2 regions of the Sphingomonas hankookensis genome follow, and region 1 is predicted to be linked to the other one. Evidence: predicted binding sites of a transcription regulator. Region 1 holds the regulator's gene; the other holds the start of a gene.
The links. Region 1 encodes LexA, which represses DNA repair genes until DNA is damaged. Its sites were predicted from a motif close to GTTCCNCNCTTGTTCT; they were not measured.

Region 1 (16,000 bases):
CTGCTGCTCGATTCGCTGCTGGCGCTGGGTGTCGAGCGCGGCGACCATATCGTCGCGCTGGGCGGCGGCGTGATCGGTGATCTGGTCGGGTTCGCCGCATCGATCCTGAAACGCGGCTGCGGCTTCGTACAGGTGCCGACGACCCTGCTGGCACAGGTCGATTCGTCGGTCGGCGGCAAGACCGGGATCAACACCCGCGCCGGAAAGAACCTGGTCGGCGCGTTCCATCAGCCCGCACTGGTGCTGATCGACCCGACCACGCTCGACACGCTGCCGCCCCGCGAAGTCCGCGCCGGCTATGCCGAGGTCGTGAAATACGGCCTGATCGACGATCCCGACTTCTTCGCGTGGTGCGAATCGAACGGCACCGTGCTGCTGCTCGGCGATCCGCTGGCCCGCGCCCATGCCATCGCCCGTTCCGTGTCGGCCAAGGCAAGGATCGTCGGCGCCGACGAGCGCGAGACGACCGGCACCCGAGCGCTGCTCAACCTCGGCCACACCTTCGGCCATGCGCTGGAGGCCGAAGCCGGCTTCGACGGATCGCTGCTGCATGGTGAGGGGGTCGCCGCCGGCATGGCGCTCGCCTTCGCCTTCTCCGCCGAACAGGGCCTGTGCCGCGCCGAGGATGCGGATCGGGTCGCGCGGCATCTGCGCGACGCCGGCCTGCCCGACGGGATTGCCGCCGCCGGTATCACTGCCTCTGGCGAAACGCTGGTCGGCCACATGCTGCACGACAAGAAGCGGGAGGGCGGCACGCTGCCGTTCCTGCTCGCGCGCGGCATCGGTCAGACCTATCTCGACCGCTCGGTCGACCTGCAACAGGTCGCCACCTTCCTCGACCGCTGCCCCCGCTGATGCCGCAGGGTGTCGCCAAGCGCGACCTTCCCACCAAAGTCTGTCCGGTGTGCGAACGCCCGTTCGCATGGCGCAAGAAATGGGCGCGCGACTGGGACAATGTCGTCTATTGTTCCGACCGCTGCCGCCGGACGGGCAAGGCGAATTAACGAAATTACAGTTAATTACCGGCTATCCCGTCTGATCGACCGCGTTCGGGATCAACGGCATGAACCATCAGCGACAGGCGCGCCTCGCCGGCGGTAACCCGGCGCTCGCATGGCTTGGCGATCCCGTCGTGCCGGTTCCCGACGCGGCGCGGCCCTCCGTCTATGCCGCCGTGCTGGCCACGCCGTCGGTCGTCGTCATGGCCGCGCTGGCCAGCCTGATGGTCAGCGTCACTGCTGCACTGCGCACCGGGCAGTCGATCTTCTGGATATTGGTGCTGTGCGAAATCGTCGTGCTCGGCGTGCGGCTGCGCACCATCTTTCGCGCCCGCCGCGCCGATAGCGCGGGACACGTGCCTGCGATCGATCCGGCGATCCGCTGGTCGATCGCCTGGGCGGCGTTGCAGGGGGTAATGGCGTTCACCATCGCCCTGACCGACGACAAACCGTTGCTGATCGTCACCATGGCCTTCATCCTCGGCCTGACCGCACCGATCTGCGCGCGCAACTATGCCATGCCGCGCCTCGCCACCCTGATGGTGATGCTGTGCGATCTGCCGTTCAAGCTCGGCCTCGCGATGTCCGGCGATCCATTGCTGTGGCTGCTGCTGCCGATGACCATTCCGTTCTTCATCGGCGTGCGGGCGCTGCTGGGCAGTTTCGGGCGGATGCTTTCGCTGTCGCTGCAGGTCGCGGAACAGCATCGCCACCTCGCCGGCCACGACCCGCTAACCGGCCTCGTCAACCGCCAGCGCCTCGACGATATCCTGCGCGGCATGATGAATGCGCCGCAGGGCTCGCTGGCGCTCCACTGTATCGACCTCGACCGGTTCAAGCCGGTCAACGATCGCTACGGCCACGCCGCGGGCGACCGCGTTCTGGTCGAGGTCGCCGAACGCCTGCGCCAGGCCGCTCCGGACGAGGCGCTGATCGCACGGCTGGGCGGTGACGAGTTCCTGGTCGCGGTCACCGGCCTGACCGTCGCCGACGCCGGGCGACTGGCCGAACGGCTCCACCACGCCCTGTCCGCGCGCAGCTATGCGATGGACGACACCGCACGCGCCAATGTCGGGGCGAGCCTCGGCTATGCCTGCTTTCCCGAAGACGCCGACACCCTCGACCAGTTGCGCCAGCGCGCCGATGCCGCGCTCTACGCCGCGAAGCGTTCGGGCCGGCTGCGGCGCTACGGCCCCGACGTCGGCCGGGTGAGCGACGCGGCCTGATCCGTTACGGAATGGCGCGTTCCTGCGCCTGCTGGTCGCGGCGCCACGCGAACCATTGGCGCAGCATCGCCTGGGTACAGCCGGTCTGCCCGCCGGTCCCGACCACCGAACAGCTGTTCGGCCGCCCGATCCGCGCCTCCTCCATCGCGCTGTCCGCCCGCATCGCCCAGCTGGCACCCGCCGACGACTTGTCCGGCGGGTTCCGGAACCGCTTGGGGATGCGATAGCGCTCATTCTCGCCCAGCCGCGCGCACACCACGATCTCGTCGTCGCTGCTCGGCTTGGGACAGGCTTCGTCGCCATAGACGGTGGCATTGCGCACGCGCTGCGGCGGGTCGGCGGGGGCATCCTGCGCCAGCACGGGCGCCGCGAACGCCAATGCCAGTCCCGCCAAAACCCAACGCGCCATACCCGTATCTCCTGCAAGCCACCCACTAAGCGGACCGCCCCGATGACCAGCACCTGAACGCATGAGCTTTTGTGGCCGTTGCACCGCGCCCGCAGGACGCTATGGCGGTGCCATGATCCTCGTCATCGACAATTACGACAGCTTCACCTGGAACCTGGTCCATTACCTGATGGAACTGGGTGTCGAGGTCCGCGTCGAACGCAACGACAACCTGAGCGCGGCGGAGGCGCTGGCCAGCAACGCGCAGGGCTTCCTGATCTCGCCCGGCCCCTGCACCCCGACCGAAGCAGGGGTTTCGCTCGACCTCGTCGCCGCCTGTGCCGATGCGCAGCGCCCGCTGCTCGGCGTGTGCCTAGGCCACCAGGCGATCGGCCAGCATTTCGGCGGGAAAGTCGTGCGCGGCGGGCTGATGCACGGCAAGACCTCGCCGATCGACCATGACGGCACCGGAGTCTTTGCCGGCCTGCCCACGCCCTTCACCGCGACCCGCTATCACTCGCTGATCGTCACCGACATTCCCGATACGCTGGCGGTCAACGCCACCGCGTCGGACGGCAGCGTCATGGGCTTCCGCCACCGCGCCCTGCCGATCCACGGCGTGCAGTTCCACCCGGAAAGCATCGCCACCGAACATGGCCACGCCATGCTCGCCAATTTCCTGAACGACGCCGGCATCGCCGCGACGGTGCCGGCATGACCGTCACCACGCTGCTCCCCGACCCCTCGACGCCGCTCAGCCACGAGAGCGCGGCCGAAGCCTTCGCCGCGATCCTCGACGGCACGGTATCCGACGACGCCATCGCCACCTTCCTGACCGACCTCGCCATCCGCGGCGAAACCAGCATCGAGATTGCCGAGGCCGCCCGCGCGCTGCGCCACCGCATGATCCCGATAAACGGCCCGGCGGGTGCGATCGACGTCTGCGGCACCGGCGGCGACGGCCACCACACCCTCAACGTCTCCACCGCCGTCAGCCTCGTCGTCGCAGCCAGCGGCGTACCGGTCGCCAAGCACGGCAACCGCGCCGCCTCCAGCAAGGCCGGTGCCGCCGACACCCTCGAAGCGCTCGGGCTCGACATGGGGGCGGCGGGTGCGTTGGCGGAGTCGACGCTGAACGACATCGGCATCGCCTTCCTCTTCGCCGCCAACCATCATCCGGCGATGAAGCGCATCACCCCCATCCGCCAGCGGATCGGGCGGCGCACCATCTTTAACCTCATGGGCCCACTCGCCAATCCGGCGCGCACCACCCGCCAGCTGATCGGCATCGCCCGCCCCGATTACGCGACCGTCTATGCCGAGGCGATGGAGCTATTGGGCGCCGAAACCGCGCTGATCGTGTCGGGCGAGGAGGGCTTGGACGAAATCTCCGGCGCCGGTCCGACCATCGTCGTGCCGGTCGGCATGGCCATGGCCGACCGCATCGTGCCCGAGGATGCCGGCCTCACCCGCCATCCGATCAGCGCGATCCGCGGCGGCGACGCGGTCCATAACGCCGCAGCCCTGCGCGCCCTGCTGCGCGGTGAAAAAGGCCCGTATCGCGACGCCGTCCTACTCAACGCGGCCGCCGCGCTGCTGATCGCCGACACCGCCACCGACCTGCGCGACGGCGCCGAACGCGCCGCCGAGGTCATCGATTCGGGCGCGGCCGACCGCCTGCTCGACCAATGGATCGCCTACGCATGACGATGCTCGACACAATCCTCGCCACCAAGCGCGCCGAGGTCGCCGACCGCAGTGCCCGCGCCAGCATCGCCGCCCTCGACGCCCGCGCGACCGAGCAAACGGCGCCACGCGGCTTTCGCGCCGCCCTCGACGCCAAGCCCGGCCACGCGCTGATCGCCGAGATCAAGAAGGCCAGCCCGTCCAAAGGCCTGATCCGCCCCGATTTCGATCCCCCGGCCCATGCCCGCGCCTATCAGGCCGGCGGTGCCGCCTGCCTCTCCGTCCTGACCGATGTCGAGTATTTCCAGGGGGCCGACGACTATCTGGTCGCCGCCCGGCAGGCATGCGACCTGCCGGTCCTGCGCAAGGACTTCAACGTCGACCCCTGGCAGGTCGCCGAGGCCCGTTCGCTGGGTGCCGACGCGATCCTGATCATCGTCGCTGCGCTCTCCAACGCCCAGATGGCGGAGATCGAGGCGGCAGCGATCGAACGCGGTATGGACGTGCTGGTCGAGGTCCACGACCGCGCCGAACTCGACCGCGCGCTGAACCTGAAGTCGCGACTGATTGGCGTAAACAACCGCAATCTGAAGGACTTCACGGTCAGTTTTGAGCGAACCTATGAACTGGTCGGCCACGCGCCCGCCGGCTGCACCTTCGTCGCCGAAAGCGGCCTCACGTCGCGTGCCGATCTCGACGCGATGGCGCAGCACGGCGTCCGCTGCTTCCTGATCGGTGAGGCGCTGATGCGGCACGCCGATGTCGAGGCTGCGACGCGGGCGATGATCGCTTGAGCCTCACCCATCTCGACGCCGATGGCAGCGCCCGCATGGTCGATGTCGGTGACAAGACCCCGACCCGCCGCGTCGCCGTCGCCACCGGCCGCATTGCCATGTCGCCGGACGCCCTCTCCGCGATCCGCGACGGGCTGGTAAAGAAGGGCGACGTCCTCGCCGTCGCCCGCGTCGCCGGCATCATGGCCGCCAAGCGCACCAGCGACCTGATCCCGCTGTGCCACCCCCTGCCACTGACCAAGGCCTCGGTCGACTTCGCGTTCGAGGAAGACGCGATCCGCGTCACCGCCACCGCCGCCACCGACGGCAAGACCGGCGTGGAAATGGAAGCATTGACAGCTACTTCTACCGCACTCCTCACCATCTATGACATGGCCAAGGCGATCGACAAGGCGATGGTGATCGACGGCGTGTGCCTGTTGGAAAAGCAGGGCGGCAAGTCGGGAGACTGGGTAAGAGGCTGAGCACCCCCATTATCGTCATCCCCGCGAAGGCGGGGATCCATAGACGCAACGCCGCTGATAATCCTCACTGCCAGCGCCTATGGATTCCCGCCTTCGCGCGAATGACGACGAGAAAATCGATCGACCGCGGCTCACATTCTATCGACCATCGAGCAGACCACGGCGAACGCACAACCAACCCCACCCCCAACGTCACCCCGGGCTTGACCCGGGGTCCCGCTTCTTACTTCTATCGAGAGAGAAAGCGGAACCCCGGATCAAGTCCGAGGTGACGAAGAGTGACTGCCACCCGCCCTGTAAGCCATAAGGCCAAGCGCATGACCCTCCTCCCCGTCGCCGAAGCCCAGACCCGCGTCCTCGCGCTCGCCCGCCCAGCCGCCCCGGAAACCCTCCCCTCGCCAAAGCCCTCGGCCGCTACGCCGCCACCGACGTCGTCGCCCTGCGCACCCAACCCGCCCGGCCCTTGTCCGCCATGGACGGCTACGCGATCCGCTTCGACGACCTCCCCGGTCCGTGGGACGTCATTGGCGAAAGCGCCGCCGGCGCCTCCTTCCCCGGCACCGTCGCCCCGGGACAGGCCGCCCGCATCTTCACCGGCGCCGCGATGCCCACCGGCACCGACTGCGTGCTGGTGCAGGAAGAGGCGACCCGCGACGGCACCCGTCTCCACCTCGCCGGCGAAGGCCCGGTCCGTGGCGGCAATGTCCGCCGCGCCGGCCTCGATTTCCGCGAGGGCGACCTGCTGATCGCGGCAGGCGAGCGCATCACCCCCGCCCGCGCCGCACTGGCCGCCATCGCCGGGCACGGCACCCTGTCGGTCGGCCGCCGTGCCCGCATCGCCATCGCCGCCACCGGCGACGAACTGGTCCCCGCCGGCCAGCCCTTGCGCGAGGACCAGCTGCCCGAATCCAACGGCCTGATGCTCGCCGGGCTGCTCGCCGACCTGCCGGTCGATCGCATCGACCTCGGCATATTGCCCGACCGGATGGACGCGCTGGTCGATGCGTTTCGCGCGGTAGATTGCGACCTGCTCGTCACCACCGGCGGCGCCTCGGTCGGCGACCATGACCTCGTCCGCCCGGCCCTTGCCGCAGCCGGCGGCGAGCTCGACTTCTGGCGGATCGCGCTGCGTCCCGGCAAGCCGATGCTCGCCGGTCGCCTGCGCGACGCCGCCGTGCTCGGCCTGCCCGGCAACCCGGTATCGTCGTTCATCACCGCGCTGCTGTTCGTCCGCCCGCTCGCCGCGCGCATCGCCGGTGCCGCCGATCCGATGCCGCGCGCCATCCGCGCCACGCTCGCCCACCCGCTCCCCGCCAACGGCCCGCGCCAGGACTATCTGCGCGCCACGCTGATCGACGGACAGGTGTCGACCGCCGCCATTCAGGACAGCTCGATGCTGCGCACGCTTGCCCGTTCCGACTGCCTGATCGTGCGGGCACCCCATGCCCCGGCGGCCGATGCCGGCGACTCGGCGGAAATCCTGCAACTCGCTTGACGCCACATAAATCGTTTCCTATTGGTTCCACGTCTGTTCCGACGGAGGACGTTATGCTGACGCGTAAGCAGCACGAGTTGATCTGCTTCATCGACGACCGGTTGAAGGCGACCGGGGTTTCCCCCTCGTTCGAGGAGATGAAGGAGGCGCTCGACCTCAAGTCGAAGTCCGGCGTCCACCGCCTCATTTCGGCGCTCGAGGAACGCGAATTCATTCGCCGCCTGCCCAACCGCGCCCGCGCGCTGGAGGTGCTGCGGATGCCCGACCGCCCCGTCGCGAAGAAGCCGGCGGCCAAGCCCATGGCAACGCCCCGCCCGACCCCGCAGCCGGCGAACGACGTCATCGAACTGCCGCTGCACGGCCGCATCGCCGCCGGTGTCCCGATCGAGGCGATAGAGGGACAGGCGACCCTGCCCGTTCCCGCCGCCCTGCTCGGCGCGGGCGATCATTATGCGCTCGAAGTCGCCGGGGACTCGATGGTCGAGGCCGGTATTCTCGATGGCGACTATGCGCTCGTCCGCCGCACCGAAACCGCCCGTGATGGGGAGATCGTGGTGGCGCTGATCGAAGACAGCGAAGCGACTCTCAAATATTTTCGCCGCGAAGGCGCGATGATCCGGCTCGATCCCGCCAACCGCAGCTACGACCCGCAGCGCTACCGCCCCGAACAGGTGCGCGTACAGGGCAAGCTCGCCGGCCTGCTGCGCCGCTATTGATTCGCAATGTCGTTGGTAAAGGCGTCCCGACGACAAACGCGGCGAGTGTGAACTTAGTGAACTTATTTCGAATAGCCGTTTAAACGCTGACACTTAGCCGAAAATGGCAAGCCAGACCTCTCGCTTCGTTGGGCAGACATCGGTGAACTGACCGGCACCCCGGCCTTGAGCCGGGGTCCCGCTTCTTCTTCTGCGACCGGAGCGGACGACCTATCGCCCATTCCCCGGCGCATAGGGCGTCCGAACCGCCTTATACCACGCCAACGGATGCGTCGGCGGCACGACCCCCGCCGGCAAGGCCCGCCCCGACACCTCGGCAAAGTAAGCGATACAGGCATCCCGCCACCACTGCGCCTCGGCGCGCTGGATCGTCAGGAACTGGCTGACCTCGTCATGTCGCTGCTCGTCCACCCGACCCCGCAGCGCCGCCCACTGTCCCTGCATCGCCGCAACCTCGGCCACGCCGCGATCGTACCGCGCGACCAGTTCCTCCCACAGCGTACGCCCTGACGCCATCCGCCGCTCCCACGGAACATGGTGGAACCACAGCAGCAGGTCTTCGGGCACCGTCGCCGGATCGCCCCAGCGCTTCGCCAGCGCCGGCGCATATTGCCCCACCGCATCGCTGCCGCTCCGGGTCCGGTCGAACCCGATGCCCGCCCGGTCGGCCTTGTGATAATAGACCGGGTTCCAGTCCGGCCGCGCCAGATCATCGACCCATGGCCCCGGCCCATAATGATGCCCCGTCGCGAACAGGTGATGCAGCCCCAGCGGCATCATATAGTCGACCACCGCCTGCCGTGACTGCAGCATCATCGCCGCCACCGGATCGGCCACCGCCGGCCCCCAGGTCATCGCCGCCCAGTCCCGCGCGATATCGCTTGCCCGGTCGTCGGGGTTCCACGCCATCCGCCCGAACGCATACCAGTTGGCCTGGTCGAACTGCGACCCCGACCAGTTGCGGTCGGTCCCGACATTGGCCACCCCCGCCATGCCGCTCAGCCGGGACTGGGCAAGCACCTTCGCCACGGTCATGCCCCGGCGCGGCCGATAGGTGTCGCTCCGCAACACCTCCTCCCACATCGGTCCCAGATAGGCGAGGTGGGTGGCGAACCCCAAATATTCCTTGGTAATCTGCACTTCCATCATCAGCGGCGTGCGCGGCATCGCTCCGAACAGCGGATGGAACGGCTCGCGCGGCTGGAAATCGATCGGCCCGTTCTTCACCTGCACGATCACATTGTCGGCGAACTTCCCGTCGAGCGGCTGGAACTCGCTATACGCCTGCTTTGCGCGGTCCTCGGGCTTGTCATGGGCATAGACGAACGCCCGCCACATCACGACGCCGCCATGGGGTTTCAGCGCGGCGGCGAGCATGTTCGCCCCCTCCGCATGGCTCCGCCCATAATCGCCCGGCCCCGGCTGCCCCTCCGAATTGGCCTTGACCAGAAACCCGCCAAAGTCGGGAATGCGGGCATAAATCTCGTCCGCCTTGGCCCGCCACCACGCAGCAACCGCCGGGTCGAGCGGGTCCGCCGTCTTCAACCCGCCAATCTCGATCGGGGCGGAGAATTTGGCCGACAGATAGACCCGTATCCCCCAGGGCCGAAAGATCGTCGCCAGCCGCTCGACCTTTGTCAGGAACGCCGGCGTCAACATATCCGGACTGGCATTGACGTTGTTAAGCACCGCGCCGTTGATCCCCACCGACGCATTGGCCCGGGCATAGTCGGTATAGCGCGGATCGCTGAACCCCGGCAGCTTCTGCCAGTCCCACAGCGACTGCCCCGCATAGCCCCGCTCGACATAGCGGTCCGGATTGTCCCAATGGTTCAGCACCCTGAGCGCCAGCCGCGGCCGCTCGACGATCGCCAGGCGGTCGAGCGACTGCCCGGCCTGCGCGATCCGCAACAGCCGGAATGCGCCATAGAGCACCCCCACCGGCCGGTCCGCCGCGATCACTGTCACCGGTCGACCCTCGACCGTCACCGACCGCACCAGATAGCCCTCCGGCCCCAACCCGGCCAACGGCAGCCGCAACGCAGCGATCCGCGCCGACCGCGCGGTACCGATGACGATCGCCCCCTCGCCCAGATCGCCGCCCGCGATCCGCCTGCCCGTCAGCCCCGACAGCCCGCGCTCCAGCTCAGCTGCTGCCAGTCGGATCGTCTCGTCATCTTCATCGCGAACGACCGTCGTCGCCTTGCTCGCAACCGCATCGGCCTGAGCCGCAGGCAATGGCCGATAGCGCAGCCACAGGTCATAGCCGTCCTCAGCACGTGCCGGAGTCGCGCAGGCGACCCACAGCGCCATCATCCAGCCGAGCGATTTCAACATCGTGCATCCTCTGATCCCGTCTGATCGACGGCGTTGACACCGACATATCATCGCGATCATGGTAACGCTACCACGTCAGAGAACGAGGATATGGAGAGCGCATGACCCTGATCGACCGCCGCAGCATCCTCGCCGGAGGCGCAGCGATGCTTGCCGCGCAGGCGTTACCCGCCGCCTCGGCGCCGCTGACCCTGAAGGACGCTGCCGCCCGCCATGGACGTCGCTTCGGGTCCGCCTTCGCCTGGGCGCCGCCGGGGCGCGACGCAGCGTCATTCAACAACCCGGCCTACGCCGCGCTCCTGCAACGCGACTGCGCAGTGCTGGTCGCCGAAAACCAGATGAAATGGCAGGCGCTGCGCCCCAGCGCCGACCGGTTCGATTTCGCGCAGTTCGACGCGATGGTCGACTGGGCGATGCGCAACGGTTTCATGATGCGCGGCCACACGCTCTACTGGGCCTATTCCAAATGGTTTCCCGCATGGCTCAACACCCAGGACTTCGGCCAACGCCCGGCCTCGGCAGCGGCCGGCATTCTCGACCACCACATCGATACGATCGCCAAGCGGTACGGCCGAAAGATCTACAGCTACGACGTGGTGAACGAAGCGGTCGATCCCGACACCGGCGCCTTACGCGAAACGTCGTTGTCGCGCGCGATGGGCGGGACCGCCAACGTGCTCGACCACGCCTTCCGCACCGCCCGCGCCGCCGCGCCGCATGCCGAGCTGGTCTATAACGACTATATGAGCTGGGAAGACGGCAACGAGAAGCATCGCGTTGGCGTGCTCTCGCTGCTCGAGGAGTTCCGTCGTCGCGGCACGCCGGTCGATGCGCTCGGGGTGCAGTCGCATATCGGCCTGTTCCAGCCGACCACCGACGCCGGTGTGCTCGCCCATCGGCTCGAACCCGAATGGCGGCGGTTCCTCGACCGGGTTGTGGCGATGGGGTACCGACTGGTCATCACCGAATTCGACGTACGCGACCGCGGGTTACCGGCGGCGATTGCCCCGCGCGACCGTGGCGTCGCCGACTTCGCCCGCGCGTACCTCGACATCATGCTGTCCTACCCGCAACTGGGCGACGTCCTCGCCTGGGGCCTGAGCGACCGGTACAGCTGGCTGCGTGGCTTCGAACCCCGCCCCGACGGGGCCGTCGCGCGCGGCTGTCCCTATGACATAGACCTCAAACCCAAGCCGCTGCGCGACGCGATGATCGCCGCGCTAGCGAACGGCACCACGCACCGCCGGTGACGCGGCGGCGGTGTTACCGCCGCCGCCCATCAATAATCCCGGCTGTAGCGCAGCGAAGCGTTCGACCCGCCGAACGATCCGGTCTGCGACAACAGGCTGAGCGTCCGCGACAGCGCGATCTGGATCTGCGTGGCGGTGAAGCCCCGCGCATCGGTGATGATCTCGATATAGATATCATCGGTCAGATACTTGCCCGCCGCCAGCGACGTGCCGCGCCCGCTCGCCTCGTCCCCGCCCAGCACGCGCAGCCGGTCGAACCCGGTCGCGGAACGCAACTTGCCGAGCGGGTTCAGCCCACCGCCGCCCGACCCGCGCAGCGAGTTCAGCGCGGCGGCCAGCTGGATCGCCTCGGTCGCAGACAGGTTCGTCACCGAACTGCCGAACAACAGCCGCGACAACACTTCGTCCTGCGCCAGCGACGGGGTCGAGTTGAACGCGATCTGCGGTGCCTGCGCGGTGCCGGACACGTTGATCGACGCGGTGATGCCTTCGGCCGTGGTCGACGCGACGATATCGATCACCGGGTTGGTATAGTCCTCGCCCTCGAACCGGATCACCCCGCGCTCGACCTCGAACCGTTTGCCGGCAAACGAGTAGGTGCCGCGCACCAGCTGCAACTGTCCGTTGATCGTCGGCGCAGCGGAGGTTCCCGCGATGCGCAGGTTCGCCTGCCATTCCGACTCCAGCCCCATGCCCGACACGAACAACCGGTTATCGGCTCGCACCCGCAGCGCGAGGCGGAACAACCCGGCCGACGCCGCCGCCTGCCGCTGCGGTGTCGCATTCGACCGGTTCGCATCGCTCTTGCGCCGGACGCCGGTCAGCTCCGGCACCTCGGCCGCGCCTTGCCGGATGATCTGGTAGCGCGCTTCGGGAATGACGAGGTCGCCGGAGATCAGGCCCCCATCGCGCCCGTTCTGGATGCGGATGTCGCCGGTCGCCGATGCCCCCAGCGCATCGCTGCGCGCCAACTGGGCATCACGCAGCTGGGCGCGGATGTCGATCGGGAAGCCGCTGTCCGCCGCCAAGCCCACTGTTCCCTGCGCCGCAACCGTGCCCTCACCGGCGCGCGCCCGCAGCTGGGTCAGCTCGAACCGGTCGTTGGTGAAGCGGCCATTGATGCCGAGATTGGTCAGCCGGGTGCCCAGCGTCTCATTCTCATAGGTCAGGTTGTTGGCGCGGACGATGCCGGTCAGCTGCGGCGACTGCACCCGCCCACCGAAATCGGCGGCCAGGCCGATCGGCCCGGACAACTGCTGATCGGCCAGCCCGGCAAAGGAGAACAGCACGCCCGCCGGGCCGTTGTACCGGATTCCGCCCGACAGCGGTGCCGCCAGCATCCGTGTGACCCACGACCCGCTACCCGGCGGCAACGGCCGGAGGTTCGCAACCATCCGCCCGACCGTGGTCGTGCCGCGGCGGATCAGCGCCCGTCCGCTGCCACCCTCAGGCCGCAGGTCGCCGGCAAAGACGATGTCGACCGGTTCGGAGACAGAGGCAAGGCTGGTCCGCTGGAAATTGCGGATGGTCAGGCGTGCATCGGCCCGCGGAAAGCTCTGGTCCGCCGCCTGCGCGAAGTCGAGGCTCCCGGTCGCGGTGCCACCGATACCGGTGCCCGGCACGAAGGCATTGACGATGCTCAGGTCCAACCGGTCGAGCCGGGTCTGGATCGACATGCCATTGCCATAGACGCCCGCCGCGCGGATCGAGCCTTGCGCGAAGTCGATCCGCGTCGGGTACAGGCGATAGCCGCCCGGGGCCGACACGATCCGCGCCGGGTTGACCGTCTTGAACGGGATCGAATTGGCGACACCCTGCAACGCGACCAGATAGTCGTTTGGGCGCAGCCGCGCATTGGCGGCGACCCGGAACGGCACGCCCGACGACCCTTCGGCGAACATCTGCGCCGTGCCGTTGCCGCCGCGATAGTTGATCTTCGCCCGGCTGCGCTGGAGCAGGAAGTCGCCCATCGACAGGTTGGCGACCTGCGCATCGGCGACGATTTCCGGCTGGTCGTACAGCACCGCGCTGCCGGTCACGATCGCGCGACCGATGCGCAGCCCCATATTGCCCGGAATGACCGCGTTCGACGCCTGCGCATTCACGTCCGCGCGCTGGAATCGCCCTTGAGCCGACAGGCGCGCGATACCGGCCACGCCCGATCCGGCGAAGTTGATTCGCCCTGCGAACGGCCCGGCATCGGTCGCCTCCACCCGGCCGTCGATATTCATGCCGGCAAAGGTTGCGGAGTGGATATCGGCGACTAGCCGCGGCGCGGTCGACAGCAGCACATCGGCGCGGAACGGCCCGTAATCGGTATTGCCGGTCGCCTGGATCGCATAGCGGTCGCCCTGCCCACGCACCCGTGCCTCGAGATTGGCGAGCCCGACCCCAACGCCCGGGCGCGCGGCGCGCAGCAGGACCTGCGGCGCAGCGACGGTACCGGTCACCCGCGCACTCAGCGGACCATATTGCGTCGAATAGGCATCGGCATTTACGAGCAACGGCCCCGCCGGATCATAACGGCCAGAACCGTTGGTGATACGGAACTGCGGCGCATTCATCCGCACGTTGGAGAAGCTGACGATCCCATCCGGTCCCACACCGACATCTGCGCGCGTGGTGGTGACGTTGCCGCCCAGAAAGTTGCGAATGCCTTCGTTGAACAGGCGGGTGGTCTGCGCGACCACACGGCCCTTGATCCCGAACCCGCCCTGTGGCGCGGCATAGAGGCTGGCGTCGGTCGTCAGGTTCAGGATGCCGATGCTGGCGACTTCGTAATCGTTGATCCGCCCCTTGATCGCGCCGGTGTAGCGCCCGGTGGTCAGGTTGGCGGCGACGATGGCGGTCGCGTCGATCCGGTCGGACCGGATGCGCAGATTGTCCGACAGCACCTGATCGCCCGAAATGGCAAGGTAACCATTGATCGCGACGTTGGTGACCAGTCCGCCGACCGCCGCGTTCAGCCCAGAGATACGCCGCGCCTTCGCCGCAATCGGGATCAGAATGCGGTCGGCATCAACCGTCGCCCGTCCTTCGGCATAGAGCTGTTCAACGACGGTTTCGCCAAAACCCAAGGCAGCGGCCTGCACCTTGTAATCCACGGTCGGCGTGCCGAACCCACCGTCGAGGACGACAGCGGCGCGGACCGATCGCCCGTTTAAGTTCGGCGCGATCGCACCGGGGGTCAGCAGCATCGCTTCGGTCCGGAAATTGCCGAACCGGCTGTTGCCCAGGTCAAGCAAACCGGCGGCGTTCACCGCCAGCGCACTCGATCGCAGCTGGATGCGGGTATCGGCCTTGCGATCCTGCAACGCCGCATCGATCGCCACGTCGAGCCGCGGAGCGGTCAGCCGTTCGACCGGACCCTGGAGGATCAATCCCGGCTGGGTCGAGCCCCGGACCGTAAAGCGACCCTCCCGTCCGGTCAGCGCCAGATCGGCCAGCGGCCGCCCGCCCAGCGTGCCGGCAAGTCGCCCGCGCCAGTTACGCCAGTCGCCTTGGCCATCGACCGTCGCGACGATCGGCGCCTTCAGTCCCGCCATTCCCGCGATCATGCCATTGGCTGGTCCGGTGATCCGGGCATCGACATCGAAGCGATTATCGTCGGGCACCGCGTCGAGCTTCAGCGCGACACGGTCGCCCCCCGCCACGCCCGGCGCGGCGATGGTCGCGGCGTTGGCGGTCACCTGCGCGCGACGGTCGGCGATATGCACCTCGCCGTCCAGCCGCGCGATATGGCGCTGCCCGGTCACCGCCGGGCCGACCTCGATCCGGTCGACGCGCAGGCGGTTCACGTCGATGTCATAGTCGGGCAGCAGCGGCGCATTGGGGTCGCCCGGCGGCGTGTCCTTCAACACCGGATTGCGCGCATAGCGGATCAGCGGGCTCGTCAGGCTACGAATATCGACATGCCCGTTCGCGAAGGCGAAGGGCCGCCAGTCGACCGCGACTTCCGGCGAATAGGCGAACACGCCCTGCGTATCGCTCAGCCGCAGCTCGCGGACGGTCATCGCGCCATAGAGCGAACCATCGATCCGGCCGATATTGACCTTCAGCCCCGACGCGGTGGTGTAGCCGTCGAGCTTGCTGACGATGAACCCCCGCCCCGGCCCGGTGTTCAGCGCGAACACCAGCGCGATCAGCAGGATGATCAGCGTGGCCAGCGCGATGCCGACCCATTTCAGGACCTTCTGCCACAACGGACGATCGCGCAGGATCACGGTTTCGGTGGCGGGCATGTCGGCGTCGGTCATCAGAAAGCCTGCCCGATCGAGATGTAGAGCGCGATCTTGGATTCTCCCGGCCGCCTTGCGATCGGCGTGGCGACATCGACCCGCATCGGACCGAAATTGGTATAGAAGCGCCCGCCGATACCCGCGCCGAAGCGCAGGTCGGACCCCTTGGGCAGGCTGGATTCATACACCTGACCGGCGTCGATGAACGGCACGATCCCGAAATTGCCGAAGCGATAGCGGGCTTCGAGCGCGAACTCGTTCAGGCTGCGTCCGCCGATCGGACGGTTGAGGTTGTTGCCGTCCTCGTCCACCTCCGGCGTCCGCGGCCCGAGTTCCTGGAACCCGAAGCCGCGCACCGAGCCGCCGCCGCCGGCATAATAACGGCGCGACGGCGCCAGATCGTCGCGG
Region 2 (16,000 bases), on a different replicon from region 1:
CGTGACGACGTGCAATATTATCGCGGCCTCTACAATGCAGAGAGGATCGAGGTTTTGAAAGGTCCCAACGCGATGATCTTCGGGCGCGGCGGCGGCGGGGGCGTGATCAACCGCGTCACCAAGCGCCCTGTCGCCAACGCCTTCATCAGCGGCAGCGGTTCGGCGGACACATATGGCGCATGGTATGTCGACGCCGACATCAGTCAGCCACTCAGCGAGTCCGTCTCCACCCGGATGAACGCCGTTTACGAGGAGTTCCGAAACAATCGCGACTTCTATGACGGGCGCCGGGTTGCGATCAACCCGACCGTCGCGCTCTCGCTCGGCGGTGCGACTCGGATCGATCTGGGCTTCGAATATAACAGCGACAAGCGAACGATCGACCGAGGCGTCCCCTCGGCCGTCCAGGGCTCGCTCACGAGCCCATCACGTCCGCTTACCGGCGTCCGCGACACCTTCTTCGGTGTGCCGGGGTTCAACGTCAGCGATTTCGAGGCCAAGGTCCTAAATGGCCGCGTTGAGCACCGCTTCAGCGACAATCTGACCCTGACCAGCCGGATCCTGTACGGTGATTATGACAAGCTCTATCGGAACGCCTTTGCGGTAACCCCGGTCACGCCGCGCGGCGGCGTCCGCAGCGTCGGCCTCGAAGCGTATAGCGATCCCACGACGCGCACGAACCTGCTCAACCAGAACGACCTTGTGTGGACCGTCACCACCGGCCCCGTTCGCCACGTGCTGCTCGCCGGCTTCGAAGTTAGCGACCAGCGCACGCGCAACCAGCGGATCAACGGCTTTTTCGGGGGTGGCGATATCGTCAATGGGGGGCGGCGCGTCTTTGTCGGGTTGGCCGACCCGATCACGGTGCCGCCGGTTACGCTGCGCACCGCCGCCAACACCGGCTACCGGTCGGTCCGCACGAACGCCGACGTCACTGCCTTCTACGTGCAGGACCAGATCTCGATCGGCGACCATGTCGATGTCATCGGCGGCGTTCGCCGCGACCGCTTCACGCTCAACGTCGACGACCTGGTTGCCGCACAGAGCTATAGCCGCACGGACACCCTGTGGTCTCCCCGAGTGGGCGTGGTGCTCAAGCCGGTGCAACCTGTCTCGATATACGCCAGCTATAGCCGGTCCTTCCTGCCGCAGTCGGGGGATCAATTCTCATCACTCGATATCACTAGCGCCGCGCTGGAACCGGAAAGGTTCGACAACTACGAGCTTGGCCTCAAGTGGGATATCCTGCCCACGCTGAACCTGACGGCCGCCATCTACCAGCTCGACCGCACCAACACCCGCGCGGCCGACCCCAACGACGCCGCGCGGACGGTGCTGACGGGTGCTCAGCGCAGTAAGGGGTTCGAACTCGGCCTTAGCGGTGCGATCACAGCACAGTGGCAGATCAGCGCGGGCTATGCGCTGCAGGACGCGACAATTCGCAAAACGACGAGTGTCGCCCCGGCCGGGCGCGAGGTTCCGCTGGTTCCCAAACAGCAGGCTTCGCTGTGGACCCGCTACGACCTCACCCCTCGCCTTGGGGCCGGGGTCGGGGTCTATCACCAGTCGAAGAGCTTCACCTCCATCAGCAATACCGCCATCCTACCCGCCTTCACGCGCGTCGATGCCGCAGCATTCTTCAAGCTCACCCCCCAGATCGAGGCGCAAATCAACGTCGAGAATCTGCTTAACAGCGATTATTTCTCGTCCGCCTACAACGACAACAACATCATGCCCGGCGCGCCGACGACGGTGCGCGCGACGGTTAGAATGAGGTTATAACGGCCAACTTGGTCGGTTGCGAGCATATGAACCTTGCAAAAGTCGGTGAGACGCCGCTGGCCGGTTTAGAAACCAGTCTTCGCCGATGGATCACAGGACTGGCGCATGAACTCCAGGGCATCACCGACGCGGCGCACCGCGTCGTTGTCCCCGACGAATATATCGAGACCCTCGTAGGGCTGCGCGCCCCCTTTGATCTCCACCGACGCCTGGGGCGCGTTGGCCGAGTAAAGCGGTCGGATCGCAACCACCTGATCGAGTTTCACGCTGAGGGCGCTTTTGTCGGCGAGCGTGAGCGTAACGAGGCAACCACCTTTCACTCCTACGCTCGTGATCCTGCTGCTCCGCACGAAACCCGGCCAAGGCTTTGCGACGGCTGTGCCGCGGGTCAGCATGTCCTGGATGAATTTCGAAGCACCCGCCACGGTTCGTGGCGCGGCAGGCACCGCTTGCTGAGCCGCCACGGGCGCGGCGCTGCCGAGCGAAAGTGCGCAGATCAATAGGTGAGGACGAAGGAGCATCAGTGAACTGTAGCCGACCCTAGTCTTGCGTGGCGATAGGGAAAGGCGGTGCGGGCGCCCGATGCCGGGCAGGAAACAACGGCACGCCACCCCTGTGATGGCCGTAGCCGTAATCACCTACGTCGAGCTGAAGAAGGCAATTCGCATAGCTCTCCGTTCCAGGCTGGAAGCCATAACTCGCACACGCCGCCCGATGGCGAGCGGCCATTTCTCGCGGACTGACACAGCCAGAAAGCACGAGCGACGTCGAGATGGCGAGAAGCTTGAAAGCGTCACGCACCATTGTCCTGGTCCAAACACGGGCGGAACCCAAAGGGAAGAGCGCCGCCCTAGGCGCAGAATGAACCAGTCCGCAACAAAAGCCAAATGCCATTGTGGCCGGGACTCGCGATGGGAAAGCGGTCGACAACAACGTCACATTAACCTTCTTCCTTCACGGTGGAAGCCGGACCAACCCCGACGCGAGCATAGATGTCGCTTTTCCTCGATCAGACGTTTGCGAGCACCGGGTTAGCTGCGATCCTATTCGGCATCGTCGGCCTCGGCTGCGTGGTGAGCTGGCCGCTCCTACCCTCGCGCCGGGGAGCGCTCATGGTGCAAGGCACCGGCGCGTGCGCCTTCGCGCTGCACTTCGCGCTGATCGGCGCGCCTACCGCTTCGGCCGCATGCGTTCTTTCCCTGATGCAGCTCACCGTCGCGCTGGTGGTTCGTGACCGGGTTGCCAAGCTCGCGCTCGACGGCGCGACGTTGCTCGCGCTGCTATTGCTTACCGTGGCGACCTGGCATGGGCTCCTATCCGGCCTTGCCGCTTGCGGCGGGGCTGCTTCCTTCATGGCACGGACCCAGCGATCAACGACGCGGATGAAGATGGTCTTTCTCGTGGCCGCCCCCTTCTGGCTGGCCCACAATCTTCTCATTGGCGCACCGTTCGCCTTGGCCGTTGATCTTGTATCTGTCGCAGGCAATCTGCTTGGGCTTTTTGCCTTTTGGAAGCGGAAACAGCGTGGAGCGGACGGGCCACGCAGCCTAAGCTGTCCGACGCAGCTTTCCCCACGTCACGCTTTCCGCTCTGGTCACCTATCCCTCGGCAAACTCGCGATTCCAAAGCGCGCGCGCGCGTTACAGGGAGCCCAAGTCTTCACATGACACAGGCGATATACGCGCCCCCACTCCCGCCGGCGCGTTCGATAGCTCAAGTAGGCGGAAAGCGGAGTTGGAGCGAGCCACGCCCGGCGAACCTTGCCGACGCTAAAGCTTTGGTACGCTTGAAGATCGCCCTCGCTCGCGAAGCGGAACATATGATCTTCGATGTCCGAGATCGAGGGGAACTCCTGCGCCGCACAACTGTGGAGCTGAGCGCCGCCGTAGCCGGCGAACGAGGCATCTTCGTCCTGCAACGCATAGGCGACCTCGTCGGCTACATAGATGTGCGGAGCGTGTGCATCGAAGGCGCTGCCGAATTTGCCTCGTTTAATCTGGCTATCCGGACACGGTGGCAGGGACGTGGGCTCGGAACAAGTCTGGTGAAATCCGCCGAGGAATGGGTACGTCGCCGCAGGATACCTTTCCTGATCTTCCACGTTGCTGTTCGCAACGACCGGGCGTTCGCACTCTACCAACGGCTTGGCTATACCGTGTGCGGAGATGTGGTGGCGGCCAACAAAGAATCGGGCGCTACACGTAGCGGCGTGTGCTCGCAAACAGCCTGATTTCCTGCTCACGCTTTCTGCCACTGGCGGGGAGCGTCCTGCTCGAATTATCTGCCAGTGTGCTCGCCATCACCGGCGCTGCTTGCAAACGGGGCGTTGTGCTCACGCTCCGTGCCAATGGGCTCTCCAAACCCGTAGCCGGCAAGCGCTTTTGCGAAGCAGGTTTCCAGAACAGTTCTGACAAGCGGCGGGCCGCAGAAATGCGTTGTCGTCATGGCCCGCCCGCGAGGTCGTCAGAAAGGAAGGTTTTCGCGAACAGGGCCAGCGCATAATAGGCGATGACACCACGCAAGCGGAAAGGGTGCGATGACCAAAACCGAAATGCTGGAGACGATGAAACGCCTCGACGCCCATGCGAATGCCCTGCTGCTGATCGGTGCTTCCGATATCGATCTGCTCGGCGGCATGTTCGACGTGATGCCGGACTTCAAGGCGCTGCTCGATGCCGGATACGGCGAAGAGATCGAGAGAAACGCCGGTCGCTTCCCCGGCCTGCACCGCTACGCCGTCATGCTCTCAAATATCGCCGAAGGGATCGCGGACGGCTCCATCCGGGTGCCACGCTGACGCCACTCCCGCTGGCAGATAATGTGAGCAGGCGACCATGACTGCGAGCAGCGCCGGATGATGGCGAGCACATTGGCAATTAGCGTGAGCAGACTGCTCCGCCCATTGTCAGATAATCCGAGCAGAAAATCGCTCCGTTTGCGAGCACACGCCGCTACGATTGCAAGCGCCTACATGCATCCATAATCGCTCCCGCGACCGGCACGATGCTGCCGCCAAATCGTTGATGGCCTGACGGAAATTCGAGGGAGAACATCGAATGCGTAGCCTGGTTGCTGTGTTCACGGTCGGGATATTCGCGATCGCGACCCCTGCCGGCGCGCAGGACATGCCCGGCGCAGTCGATCTGGGCGCGCAAGCGCGCACCCAGGTTCAGTCAGCGACTGCTCGTGGCTATGCCGAACGGGGCGGGGCGGCGACCGCGCGAGGTCCGAACGGGGTGCCACTGTCCGCTCGCGCGAAAAGCTATTGCGACAGCTATTCCGCACGGTTGCGCCAGTACGGCGCGAAGGATGGGCGAGTGATGAAGCTGGCAGCGGCCTGCCGGCAGGCAGGCTATCGCTATTGATCTCACCGCGCGATCGGCACCTGATCGATCCGCGTGGTCCAGGACGGGCTCTTGAAAGCACGCTTGGTGTCGTAGCTCTTCTGGCCAAAGCCCTCGGAGGCAAGCCGCATCGTGTTGCGGCCGAACCGCCCGTTGAGCCCGTCGATCGCGGCGAGCAGGGCAGGGGATCGCGGATCGGGCACCGCGAACAGGTCGGCCTGGTGCGCGGTCATCGGCTCCAGCCCCTCGAGCATGACGCCGCACTTGGTGTAGACGCCGCCAGTTTCGTACATGACATCCGCCATGCGGCCCGCCATACCGCCGATCACGCGCGGATCATTGGTCGCCGGCGACAGCCGCGCTATGCGCGAGGCGGACGGCGCGTTGGGCTTGAACCGGCTTCCGTGGGCAAAGGCGATCAGGCGGGTGGCAGCGAGATCCTGCGCGCGGATCTTCTCGGCCGCGCGGACCGCGCGGCGCACCATCGCCTCGCGCAGCGCCGCGACCTCGCGCACCGGCTCACCGAAGCAGCGGGTCACCGCGGTCGCCTTGGACGGGGGCGGCTCCGGCTCGAAATCGGTGCATTCGACGCCGTTCAGCTCGCGCACGAGCCGCTCCAGCACCACCGTCCCCACGTCGCGCGCGACCTCCGGGGGGAGGGCGGCAAGATCGGCCGTCGTCCTGACGCCGAGCGGTCGCAGCCGCTCGGTCATCGCTCGCGCGATGCCCCAGACCTCCTCGACCGGCCATTGCGCGAACAGGCGCCGCCGCAGCTCGATGTCGTGCAGGTCGACCACGCCCTTCCAGACCTTCTCCGACGCCTTAGCGAGGGCGTTGGCAACCTTGCTCAGCGTCCGGGTCGGGCCAAGCCCGATGCGGATCGGCAGGCCCGTCGCACGCTTGACGGCCGCGATCACGCGGTGCGCGGCCGCCACGTCGCCCAGGCCGTTCGGGAGCACCGGCAGGCGAAAGAACGATTCGTCGATCGAGTACACCTCGACCGTGCAACTGTGCTCGGCGAGGACCTGATTGAAGCGACGATTCATGTCGGCATACAATTCGTAGGAACTGCTGCGGTATTGGATGCCATGCTCGCGGACGATATCACGAATCTTGAACATCGGCGCACCCATCTTGATGTGCAGCGCCTTGGCCTCCTCGGAGCGCGCGATGGCGCAGCCGTCCCCGTTACTCAGCACGATGAGCGGTTTATCGCGCAGCGACGGGTCGAATACCCTCTCCGACGAGCAATAGAAGTTGGAGACGTCAGCGATCGCCCACATGGCGGTCAGCCCTGCAGGTTGCGCACGGAGGCGCGGACGACGCCCCACACTTCGACACTCTCATCCGCGATCACCGCGTCGTAGCGCATCCGCGCGTTGCGGGCCTCGAGGACCGGCTTGCCGTCGCGCCAGACCAACTGGCGGATCACGAAGCCCCCGTCGACCACGGCGATGACGATGCGGCCGCTAACCGGCGTGGCGTCGCGATCGACCACCACCACGTCGTCATCATAGATTCCAGCGTCGATCATGGACTGTCCGCTGACCCGGAACACGAAGCTGGCGGCGCGGTCGAGGCGCAGCAGCGCCACGAGATCGATCGCGGTTTCCTCCCAGTCCTGGGCAGGCGAGGGGAAGCCAGCGCCGGCCGCGCTCACCACCCTCAGGCGAAACGCTGGCGGCAGATCGGCGATCGGCATCGGTTGGGACAGGGGAATCACACACGCGGACATGCGCGCATGATATGCTGGATAAGAACATGAAGGGAACGAGATTTTCCTTTTGTTCTCATTTCGCATGACTCATAGAGTCATGGATGCCGATCCGCCCCGAAAACCGCTGGCTGTACCCGATCGACTGGCCGCTGCTGTCGGACCAGATCCGGTTCGTGCGGGCAGGAGGGCGCTGCGAACGCTGCCGGCGACCGCATCTTCGGCACGTCGCGCATCTGGGCGATGGGCGCTGGTGGGATAGCGAAGCGCGATGCTGGCGATCGGGAGAGGGGCGACGGGTGAAGGTCGGCGACCTCTTCGCGCTCGACGTCGTGCGGATCACCTATGTCGTGCTGGCCTGCGCGCATCTGGATCATGATCCTGGCAATAGCGCGCCGCGCAATCTCGCCGCGCTATGCCAGCGATGTCACATGCTCCACGATGCCGAGGAGCATCGCTGGCAACGCTGGTGGAATGCGTTTCGGCTGCGCGCGCTGCAGGATCTTTACGAAGATCCGCGACACGCTCGCGCGCGAGAACGACGGCGCGGCTAACTCGCGACTGACTGGCAAGCCTTAGCTGCGAAAAAGCCACGTCAGTCTCTGCAAGAACGATGCCGGAAATCTGCTAAGCCATTGATTTAACATAAGATATATTATCGAACAAAACAGGTGTAGGCGCTAAGTAGAAATGACACTGCTCCGCTAGATAGAAAAGGCACACAGTGCCAGCGGGTCGCCGGTGTCATGGCCATCCTCGGCAGCGAGGATGTGCGAACGATGACGGTGCTGACGATGAGTACTGCCGAGGTGAGCCGGTTCGACACGCTGATGCGGCTCGACCGCGGTGAGATCCGGGTTGCAGACGCGATGGCGCTACTGAGCCTTGAGCGTCGACAGATCTACCGGTTGCTGGAGCGAGTTCGGCAGGACGGCGCAGCCGGGCTGATCTCGCGCAAGCGTGGCCGTCCGAGCAACCGGCGTTACGGCGATGCCTTTCGTGACCAGGTCGTCAGCCTCGTGCGCGAGCAGTATAACGGGTTCGGGCCCACGCTGGCGCGCGAGTATCTGGCCGAGCGGCACGGCATCCGGGTGTCGTGCGAGACGCTGCGGCAGATGATGATGGCAGCGGGGCTGTGGAAGGACCGCGCAGCGCGTCGCCCTCGCCCGCACCAGCCGCGTTACCGGCGGGACTGCCGCGGCGAGCTGATCCAGGTCGACGGGTCCAAACACTGGTGGTTCGAGGACCGGGGCCCGCAATGCACGCTGCTGGTCTATATCGACGATGCGACCAGCGAATTGATGCACCTGGAGATGGTAGAGAGCGAGAGCACCTTCGCCTACATGCGGGCCACGCGGACGTATATCGAGCGCCACGGAAAGCCGGTCGCCTTGTACTCCGACAAGCACAGCGCGTTTCGCAACAACACCGCTTCGGCGAACGGTGACGGCATGACCCATCTCGGGCGGGCGCTGCATGCGCTCAACATCGAGATCATCTGCGCCAACTCGCCGCAGGCCAAGGGGCGTGTCGAGCGGGCGAACGGCACGTTGCAGGACCGGCTGGTCAAGGCGATGCGACTGGAGGGCATCTCCACCATCGAGGAGGCCAATGCCTTTCTCCCCGCCTACATGGCCCGGCACAACCGGCAGTTCGCCAGGACGCCGTTCGACCCGCGCGATCTCCACCGCCCGCTGGCGCCGCACGAGAACATCGAGGCAGAGATGGTCTGGCGCGAGCAGCGCACGGTGACCGCGGCGCTGACGCTGCACTACAACAAGGCGCTGTTCATCCTGGAGCCGAACCGGGTCAGCCAGGCACTGGCGCGCAAGCGGGTAGATGTCTGCGAGTTCCCTGACGGGCGGATCGAGATCCGACACGACGGGCAGGCCTTGCCCTATCGCGTGTTCGACAAGATGCAGCGGGTGAACCAGGCAGCGGTGGTCGACAACAAGCATCTCGACGCGGCGCTGGCGATGGCGCGGCTCCTGCAGGAAACGGCACCACACCACCGCAAGCGGAACAACAACGAGCCGGCGCGGACCGCCCAGACTGGCGGTATGTTCGCCGCCTCGGCTGCTCCGACTGCATCGAAGGTGGATCGCCGCACGCTCTGCACGCCCAAGCTGAAGCGTGGACCGCGCCTTCCCAACACGGAACTCGTCGCGCGTGGACTGGCCGAATACGCGGGCCGAGATCGGAACACGCCGCCTCAGGAACCTGCCTCACTGCCTGCTGTTCTAGCGTGACCGGGCCCGCTGCTGGCGCAGCGGGTCCGTAGCCCTCTCAGAACTCACCGCATCAGCGGGGTCAGCGCTGCGCTTGTGGATGGCTCCACGCTGCCCCCGCTGCTACCAACGGTGTGTCAGTTCTATCTGGCGACGAATGTGTCTTCTCTAAGTGGCAGCAACAACAGGTGTAAGCGCCAGATACAAATGACACCGTCCTGCTAGATAGAAACGGCACTGCCGGTGCTTTCAGTGGGTCGCCGGTGTCATAGCCTTCCTCGGCAACGAGGACGCGCATGGTATGACGGTGCTGACGATGAGTGCTGCTGAGATCACCCGGTTCGACACGCTGATGCGGCTCGACCGCGGCGAGATCCGGATCCCGGACGCGATGGAGCTTCTTGGCCTCCAGCGGCGGCAAATCTACCGGCTGCTCGATCGCCTTCGACAGGAAGGCGCTGCTGGACTCGTGTCGCGCAAGCGCGGACGCCCGAGCAACCGCCGCTACAGCGACGCCTTTCGCGCCGAGGTCGTCGCTCTCGTGCGGGAAAACTATGCCGACTTCGGGCCGACGCTCGCGCGCGAATACCTTGCGGAGCGGCACGGCTTGGGCCTCTCGTGTGAGACGTTGCGTCAGATCATGATGGAGGCGGGCCTTTGGAAAGACCGCGCGGCCAGGCGCCCGCGCCCCTACCAACCCCGCTACCGGCGCGACTGTCGCGGCGAACTGGTCCAGGTCGACGGCTCGAAACACTGGTGGTTCGAGGACCGCGGCCCGCAATGCACGCTGCTGGTGTTCATCGACGACGCGACGAGCGAGCTGATGCACCTCGAGATGGTCGAGAGCGAAAGCACCTTTTCCTACATGCGCGCGACGCGGACGTACCTCGAGCGGCACGGCAAGCCGGTCGCCTTCTACACGGACAAGCACAGCGCGTTCCGCAACAACACAGCCTCGGCGAACGGCGACGGGATGACCCATCTCGGGCGGGCACTGGACCGGCTGAACATCGATCTGATCTGCGCGAACTCGCCGCAAGCGAAGGGGCGCGTCGAGCGGGCCAACGCGACGCTGCAGGACCGGCTCGTCAAGGCGATGCGGCTCCACCGCATCAACACCATCGACGAAGCCAACGCCTTCCTCCCCTCCTATATGGCGCAACACAACCAGCGGTTCGCCAAGGCGCCGTTCGACCCGCGCGATCTGCACCGACCGCTGGCCATCCACGAGAACCTTGAAGCCGAGATGGTCTGGCGCGAGCAGCGCACCGTCACCGGCGCCCTCACCCTGCACTACAACAAGGCCATGTTCATCCTGGAGCCGACCCCGGTCGCTCAGGGGCTAGCGCGCAAGAAGGTGGATGTGTGCGAATACCCGGACGGCCGCCTCGAGATCCAGCACGAGGGCGAGGTCCTGCCTTATCGCGTCTTCGACAAGATGCGCCGCGTGAACCAGGCACCGGTGGTCGACAACAAGCACCTCGACGCGGCGCTGGCGCTCGCCCATGCCATCCAGCAGGTGCAGCCGCACCACGCGAAGCGCAACAACAACGAACCGGCGCGTACCGCTCAGCCCGGCGGGGTGTTCAAGGCCCCCTCGCCCGTACCACCCGGGCCGAAGCTGGACCGCCGCAAACTTGGCAATCAGCGCCTGAAGCGAGGCCCCCGCCTCTCCAACGACGAACTCGTCGCGCGCGGCTTGGGCGAGTATGTCCGCCAACAGACGGGATAACTGCATGGCGCCCCTGCCAGCGTCTCACAAAGGATGGTGAAACGGGAATGTCAGCTTTCGCTGGCGGAATGTCGGACACGTTCAACGTCCAAACCACCGCCAGCATAGAAATTTATCGTGTGATCGCGATCTCTCAGAGTCCTGCGTACCACTCATATCCTGCAGCATCCTCCCAATACCCACCCTTGCCGCCATAGATGCCGGCAAGGCTTGGGACCGCCTCGATCCGCTGGACATATTTCGCGTGTTTATAGCCGAGCTGCCGCTCTACCCTGAGACGTAACGGCGCGCCGTTCTGGACCGGAAGCAGCTGGTCGTTGATCCCCCAAGCCAGGATCGTCTGCGGATGAACGGCGTCGATCCGGTCGATCGATTCATAGTACATGGTCCCGTTGGTCTGTGGGTCGGCACAATGAAACACGATAAAACGGGCTTGCGGACTGACACCTGCGCGATCCAGCAACAGCTTTAGGGGCACACCGTGCCATTTCGCGATCGCGCTCCAGCCCTCCACGCAGTCATGACGTGTGATCTGGGTTCGGGTCGGCATCGCCCTGATCTGGTCGAGCGAAAAGGCTTGCGGGTTAGCGACAGCGCCGTCGACCACCAGCCGCCAATCGTTGAAGTTGACGGCAAGATGCCGTGCATAATCGGTTCCGCCCGGCATCCGGGTGCCATTCGCTCGAAAAACGGGCGAGCGCTGCGAAGGAGCGAACTCCTCAGCTAGCGCCGTCCGGTCCTGCAATAGCCTCTGAAAGGCATAGTTGCCCCGCTCGCCGGATGCGAGGAGCGCGCGAAATTGCTCATTTTGCCCTAGACGGTCGCAGCCTGAGAGTATCGTGCCGGCGCCGGCTGCAAGGCTGCCGACAAGAGCGCGGCGTGTGAGAATCGTTGTCATTGCGTGTCCAAGGTCCGCTTGAGCTTGGCGATATGTTTGTCGGGATCGGGTGGCACTCGGAACCAGCCGGTCAACATCGAACGGACCTCGTTGATCGGACCCGCCAGTAGCACCAAAGTCAGGTGAACGACGATGAACGCAGCTATGATACCAGCGCAAATGAAATGCAGAGAGCGGGCCGACGAGCGACCGCCCAAAAGATCGAGCGGCCAGTGCATGACTGCGTTGAATCCGGGAGACAAGCTCAGCCCGGTCAGGATCAGCAGCGGGATAACGACGAATACGATCGAAATATACGCGATCTTCTGTAGGACGTTATACCGGAGCGCTTCTTGACCAGTGGGGAATTTTAGGCGCGCATGATCCTTCACGTCTTGCCAGAGGTGGGAAGGAGCAAGTTCGCTGCGCCGTAGCGTCAGGTCACGCTGGATGTGCCGGTTGACCAGACTGATGACCAGATGAGCAAGCAGGCCAAACGCGAGAATCCAAGCGAAGAACAGATGCCAGTGGCGAGCAAGCGCCAGATTGTATGTTGAGGGGATTGTTGCCCAGCCCGGAAAGCGCGGCGGAGACCACCACGGCTGATCGAAATTCGCGCCATACTCACCCCAATAAAGGTGCGGGTGGGCGTTCGAGATCATCAACCCGCTCATTAGCAGGACGATGATCGCCACCGCATTGGTCCAATGCCAAAGCCTTGTCGGCAATCGATGCCGGTACACCAGTTCGCCGCCGTGCTCTGCACGCTCGCGGGTCTCGGTGGCTGAAGTCGATAGCGGCTCGATCATCTGCAGCCTCCTCGGTACCGCACACCATCGGCTTCGTGCCGATAGTCGCGAGGGTTTTGTAACCCGGGGCCTGCATCCGGGTGGTCTGCCCAAGCGCCGGTCCGGCGTGTCGAGCGCATGGAGTGGAAAATTCCCATCATCATAATCCCAACTTCGATCGCTGACCGGCCGGAGTTACACGGCCGATGAAATATCGTCGGCCGATGTGCAGCCTCGCTAACTCGGCCGATCCCCAGCCGCGGACGGCACCGCCAACGGCTTACAGCTTGCGCGCTGCGGTGATCGGCCCGCCCGTACCCTGCTGCACCAGAACGGCGGAGCTCAGCCCGCGGGGTGCGCTGGGCAGCGGCAACTCCGTCACCGCGCCGGACCAATTGCCCAGCTTTACCAATTCCCGCACGATATTGCGGTGGGGGAGCGTCCGCCCCCCATTCTCTCCGGCGCGGATCGGCACCTCGACCGTCCGCGGATCGTAGCGGACCAGCCAGATCGTCGATGGAACGTCTTTGCCGGCAGCCAGAGTCAGGGCTCCATTGCGCACCGATATGGCAGGACCGCCACGCGCAGGGCCGGCGCGCTGTATAGCCGCTTCGAGCTGGGCACGATTGCTGCCAACGATAGTGGGCCCGCCGTTGATGATCACCTGCGGTGTCGCCACCTGTGGGCGACCAGCGGCACGCGCATAGTCCCATTGCCGCGCGGTCCAGGCGGGGGAGCCGAAAGTGTCCTTCCAGCCGAGCCGATCCCAGTAGGTCACGGCGAAGGATAAGGCGAGCACGCCCGGCGCATCCGCAATGGCGTTCACGTTGGCGTTGGCAGGCGGGCAGGACGAGCAGCCTTGGCTTTGGAACAGTTCGACCACCACAGGCGCGGCGGGCGTCCCGACGACGAGTGGTTTGACCGGGCGGGGCTGTGCGGCAGCTCCGGCGGGCGCCTGCCCGCAGCCGGCCAGCGCTAACAGGGACAGCAGGGAGAGGATGTTGTGCGTCATGCAGAGTGCCTCGGTGGGAGAGTACGAATGTTAAAAGGCGGTCGACCATTCGGTTACCCGGTCGGGCAGATGATCGAGTAGGAAGGCTTCGAGTTGGCGATCCACCCCTGTCAGGATGAAAATGCCGACGATTAACAGCAGTCCTCCAAGCACGATCTTGCCGCGACCGCCCGCTGCCATCATCCGCCCCCGCCAGCGGGCGAGCGCGCCGCGAGCGGCAAAGGCGATGACCAGCAGCACGGTGGAGATACCTAGTCCGAAGGCCGCCATCACCAGCGCTACTTCGCCCAGATCCTTCCCTTCCGCCGCCAGCGCCACCGCCGCGCCGAGCGTGGGGCCGACACAGGGTGCCCAGACGATGCCGAGCAATGCCCCGATCAGCGCTTGACCCCACAACCCGGCGCGGTCGTCGAGTGCGCTTTGCTGTCGGCTCGCCCAGGCTGCGGCAGGCGTGGCGATCCGTGAAAGCCCGTCCTGAAGGCGAGGTATCAGCAGGACGATGCCCACCAGGCACAGGATGATCGCGCCGGCGTTCCGGACGACAAGCGTATCGATCCCGAGCGCCTGCCCGAACGCGGCGACGACGAAGCCGGTCGCGGTGAACGCCAGCACCAGTCCCGCCGCAAGTGCCACGGGCGCGAAGCGGTGACGCTGCGCCGCCGACGACAGGACGATCGGTACCAGCGGCAGCACGCACGGCGACAGGATGGTGAGCGCGCCCGCCACATAGGCGAGCGCGGGGTTCAACGCCGAGGCCATTAGAGGATCAGGCCAGCGCGCCGCGGATCACCGCGGATACCTTGGCATCGTTGGTCTCGTGAGCGATGCGGCCGGTTTCGCGCTTGCCGCGAAAGCCGATCAGGGTCGACTGCATCGTCGCGCCGAACTTCTGCCAAAGCGGCTTCTGCGTGTCATAGTCGATCCGGAAGACCTGCATGTCGCGATAGGCGGGTTCGGCGATGACACGCTCGATCGTCTTTGCCTGCTGACGGCATACCGGGCACCACGGGGCATGGACCCAGACAAGGATCGGCTTGCCCGCCTTCTGCGCTGCATCGAACGCGGCCTGATTGAACGGTTTGACGGTCGGTGCCGCATGGGCGGGCGCCGCGATCGTGATGGGCGCGGCGATGACGGCGACGGACAGAAACATGGAACGCATCGGTGACCTCCCTTGATGGTTCCTGTCACTACGGGACAACCAGGAAGCCGGTTACACGGCACATGAATGAAAAGATGCCGTTGTAACCAAACGCCGCGCTCCCGCGTAGTCCGTGCACCGGCGCGTTGGAGGGTAGGACTGCATGGACGACGAACAGGTGCCGGTGACGAACGCTGGTCGTTCCGGACTATGCTTGGACGCTATGCCCCTTGATCATTCGCAATATCCCGCTCGATACTGATCGACGCGGCGTTGCGGGGTGTAGATGGGGCAAAGCGAAGATCAGCTCAAGGCATTGATGATCGGGGGGCTGGATGGCGACGCTGCCGCTCACGCTGCGCTACTGCGCGCGCTCGTCCCGCTGCTGGAACGTTTTTATCGCCGGCGGCTCGCCGGCAGCAACGAAGTGGATGACCTGGTGCAGGAAACCTTGATCGCCGTGCATGGCCGCCGGGCGACCTGGGATCGCGGCCGCCCCTTCACGGCGTGGCTCTATGCCATCGCACGCTATCGCATGATCGATCACCTGCGCCGACAGCGCCGGCACATCCCGATCGAGGACGTGGAGGCAATGCTGGTGACGGAGGGTTTCGAAGCATCCGCGAATGCCCGGATCGATGTCGCCCGTCTGCTGGGCACGCTGCCGCCCAAGCAGTCGCGAGCCATTCGGGACACGCATATCGACGGACAAAGCATCGCGGAGGCCGCTACCCGAGCCGGGATCGGGGAGTCCGACGTCAAGATTTCCGTGCATCGCGGCCTTCGTGCGCTCGCCGCCCGGCTGAAAGGGTGACGGCAATGAGCACTGAGAGCACCGAACAGTTGATCCGACAGCTCAGCCGCGACGTAGCGCGTGTGCCGCCTAACGCCGTCGCGCGGCGCATCGCCATCGGGATCGCGACCGGATGCGTCCTCGCGGCTCTCTACATGGGCGCCACGATCGGCGTTCGCCCCGATCTGGATGCGGCGATGCAAGGATCGTCCTTCTGGATCAAGGCCGCCTACACCCTGTCGATCGCGATGGTGGCGATGTCCACGGCGGTGAAGCTGGCTCGTCCGGACGCGAGCGTCCCGCGCGGCCTATGGCTGCTGGCGGTGCCGGCGCTCCTCCTGGCAGGCGTCGGGGTGGTCGAACTCGCCTCGACGCCCTCTGGCGACTGGCTGGCGATGTGGCTGGGCCAAAGCTGGCGGAGCTGTCCGTGGCACGTCCTGACCCTGTCGATCCCGATCTTCGCCGGATTGCTGTGGTCGTTCCGGCGTCTCGCGCCGACACACTTCAGGGCCGCCGGTGCTGCAGCGGGACTGAGCGCCGGGGGATGGGCGGCGACGATCTACTGCCTTCACTGCCCCGAGGTATCGGC

Region 2: a site for LexA is predicted at 6,883-6,898, ahead of PPZ50_RS17290 (LexA family protein). Genes of this name have one in related genera too.

Annotation. Positions count from the first base shown of each region.
Region 1 covers NZ_CP117025.1:2,506,881-2,522,880, forward strand. Annotated here, with positions in the region: gene aroB (3-dehydroquinate synthase) at 1-855, shown strand, start outside; gene PPZ50_RS11780 (DUF2256 domain-containing protein) at 855-1,004, shown strand; gene PPZ50_RS11785 (GGDEF domain-containing protein) at 1,064-2,224, shown strand; gene PPZ50_RS11790 (hypothetical protein) at 2,229-2,633, opposite strand; gene PPZ50_RS11795 (anthranilate synthase component II) at 2,746-3,330, shown strand; gene trpD (anthranilate phosphoribosyltransferase) at 3,327-4,319, shown strand; gene trpC (indole-3-glycerol phosphate synthase TrpC) at 4,316-5,092, shown strand; gene moaC (cyclic pyranopterin monophosphate synthase MoaC) at 5,128-5,556, shown strand; partial or broken gene PPZ50_RS11815 (molybdopterin molybdotransferase MoeA) at 5,874-7,051, shown strand; gene lexA (transcriptional repressor LexA) at 7,105-7,767, shown strand; gene PPZ50_RS11825 (alpha-glucuronidase family glycosyl hydrolase) at 7,978-10,104, opposite strand; gene PPZ50_RS11830 (endo-1,4-beta-xylanase) at 10,206-11,354, shown strand; gene PPZ50_RS11835 (translocation/assembly module TamB domain-containing protein) at 11,384-15,610, opposite strand; gene PPZ50_RS11840 (autotransporter assembly complex protein TamA) at 15,610-16,000, opposite strand, start outside.
Region 2 covers NZ_CP117026.1:60,398-76,397, reverse strand. Annotated here, with positions in the region: gene PPZ50_RS17325 (TonB-dependent receptor) at 1-1,782, shown strand, start outside; gene PPZ50_RS17320 (hypothetical protein) at 1,848-2,303, opposite strand; gene PPZ50_RS17315 (YgjV family protein) at 2,775-3,449, shown strand; gene PPZ50_RS17310 (GNAT family N-acetyltransferase) at 3,569-4,012, shown strand; gene PPZ50_RS17305 (hypothetical protein) at 4,319-4,579, shown strand; gene PPZ50_RS17300 (hypothetical protein) at 4,839-5,147, shown strand; gene PPZ50_RS17295 (Y-family DNA polymerase) at 5,150-6,409, opposite strand; gene PPZ50_RS17290 (LexA family protein) at 6,415-6,828, opposite strand; gene PPZ50_RS17285 (hypothetical protein) at 6,945-7,394, shown strand; gene PPZ50_RS17280 (ISNCY family transposase) at 7,620-9,089, shown strand; gene PPZ50_RS17275 (ISNCY family transposase) at 9,370-10,800, shown strand; gene PPZ50_RS17270 (molybdopterin-dependent oxidoreductase) at 10,934-11,698, opposite strand; gene PPZ50_RS17265 (cytochrome b/b6 domain-containing protein) at 11,695-12,486, opposite strand; gene PPZ50_RS17260 (DUF1223 domain-containing protein) at 12,746-13,477, opposite strand; gene PPZ50_RS17255 (cytochrome c biogenesis CcdA family protein) at 13,508-14,224, opposite strand; gene PPZ50_RS17250 (thioredoxin family protein) at 14,244-14,639, opposite strand; gene PPZ50_RS17245 (sigma-70 family RNA polymerase sigma factor) at 14,905-15,432, shown strand; gene PPZ50_RS17240 (DUF1109 domain-containing protein) at 15,438-16,000, shown strand, end outside.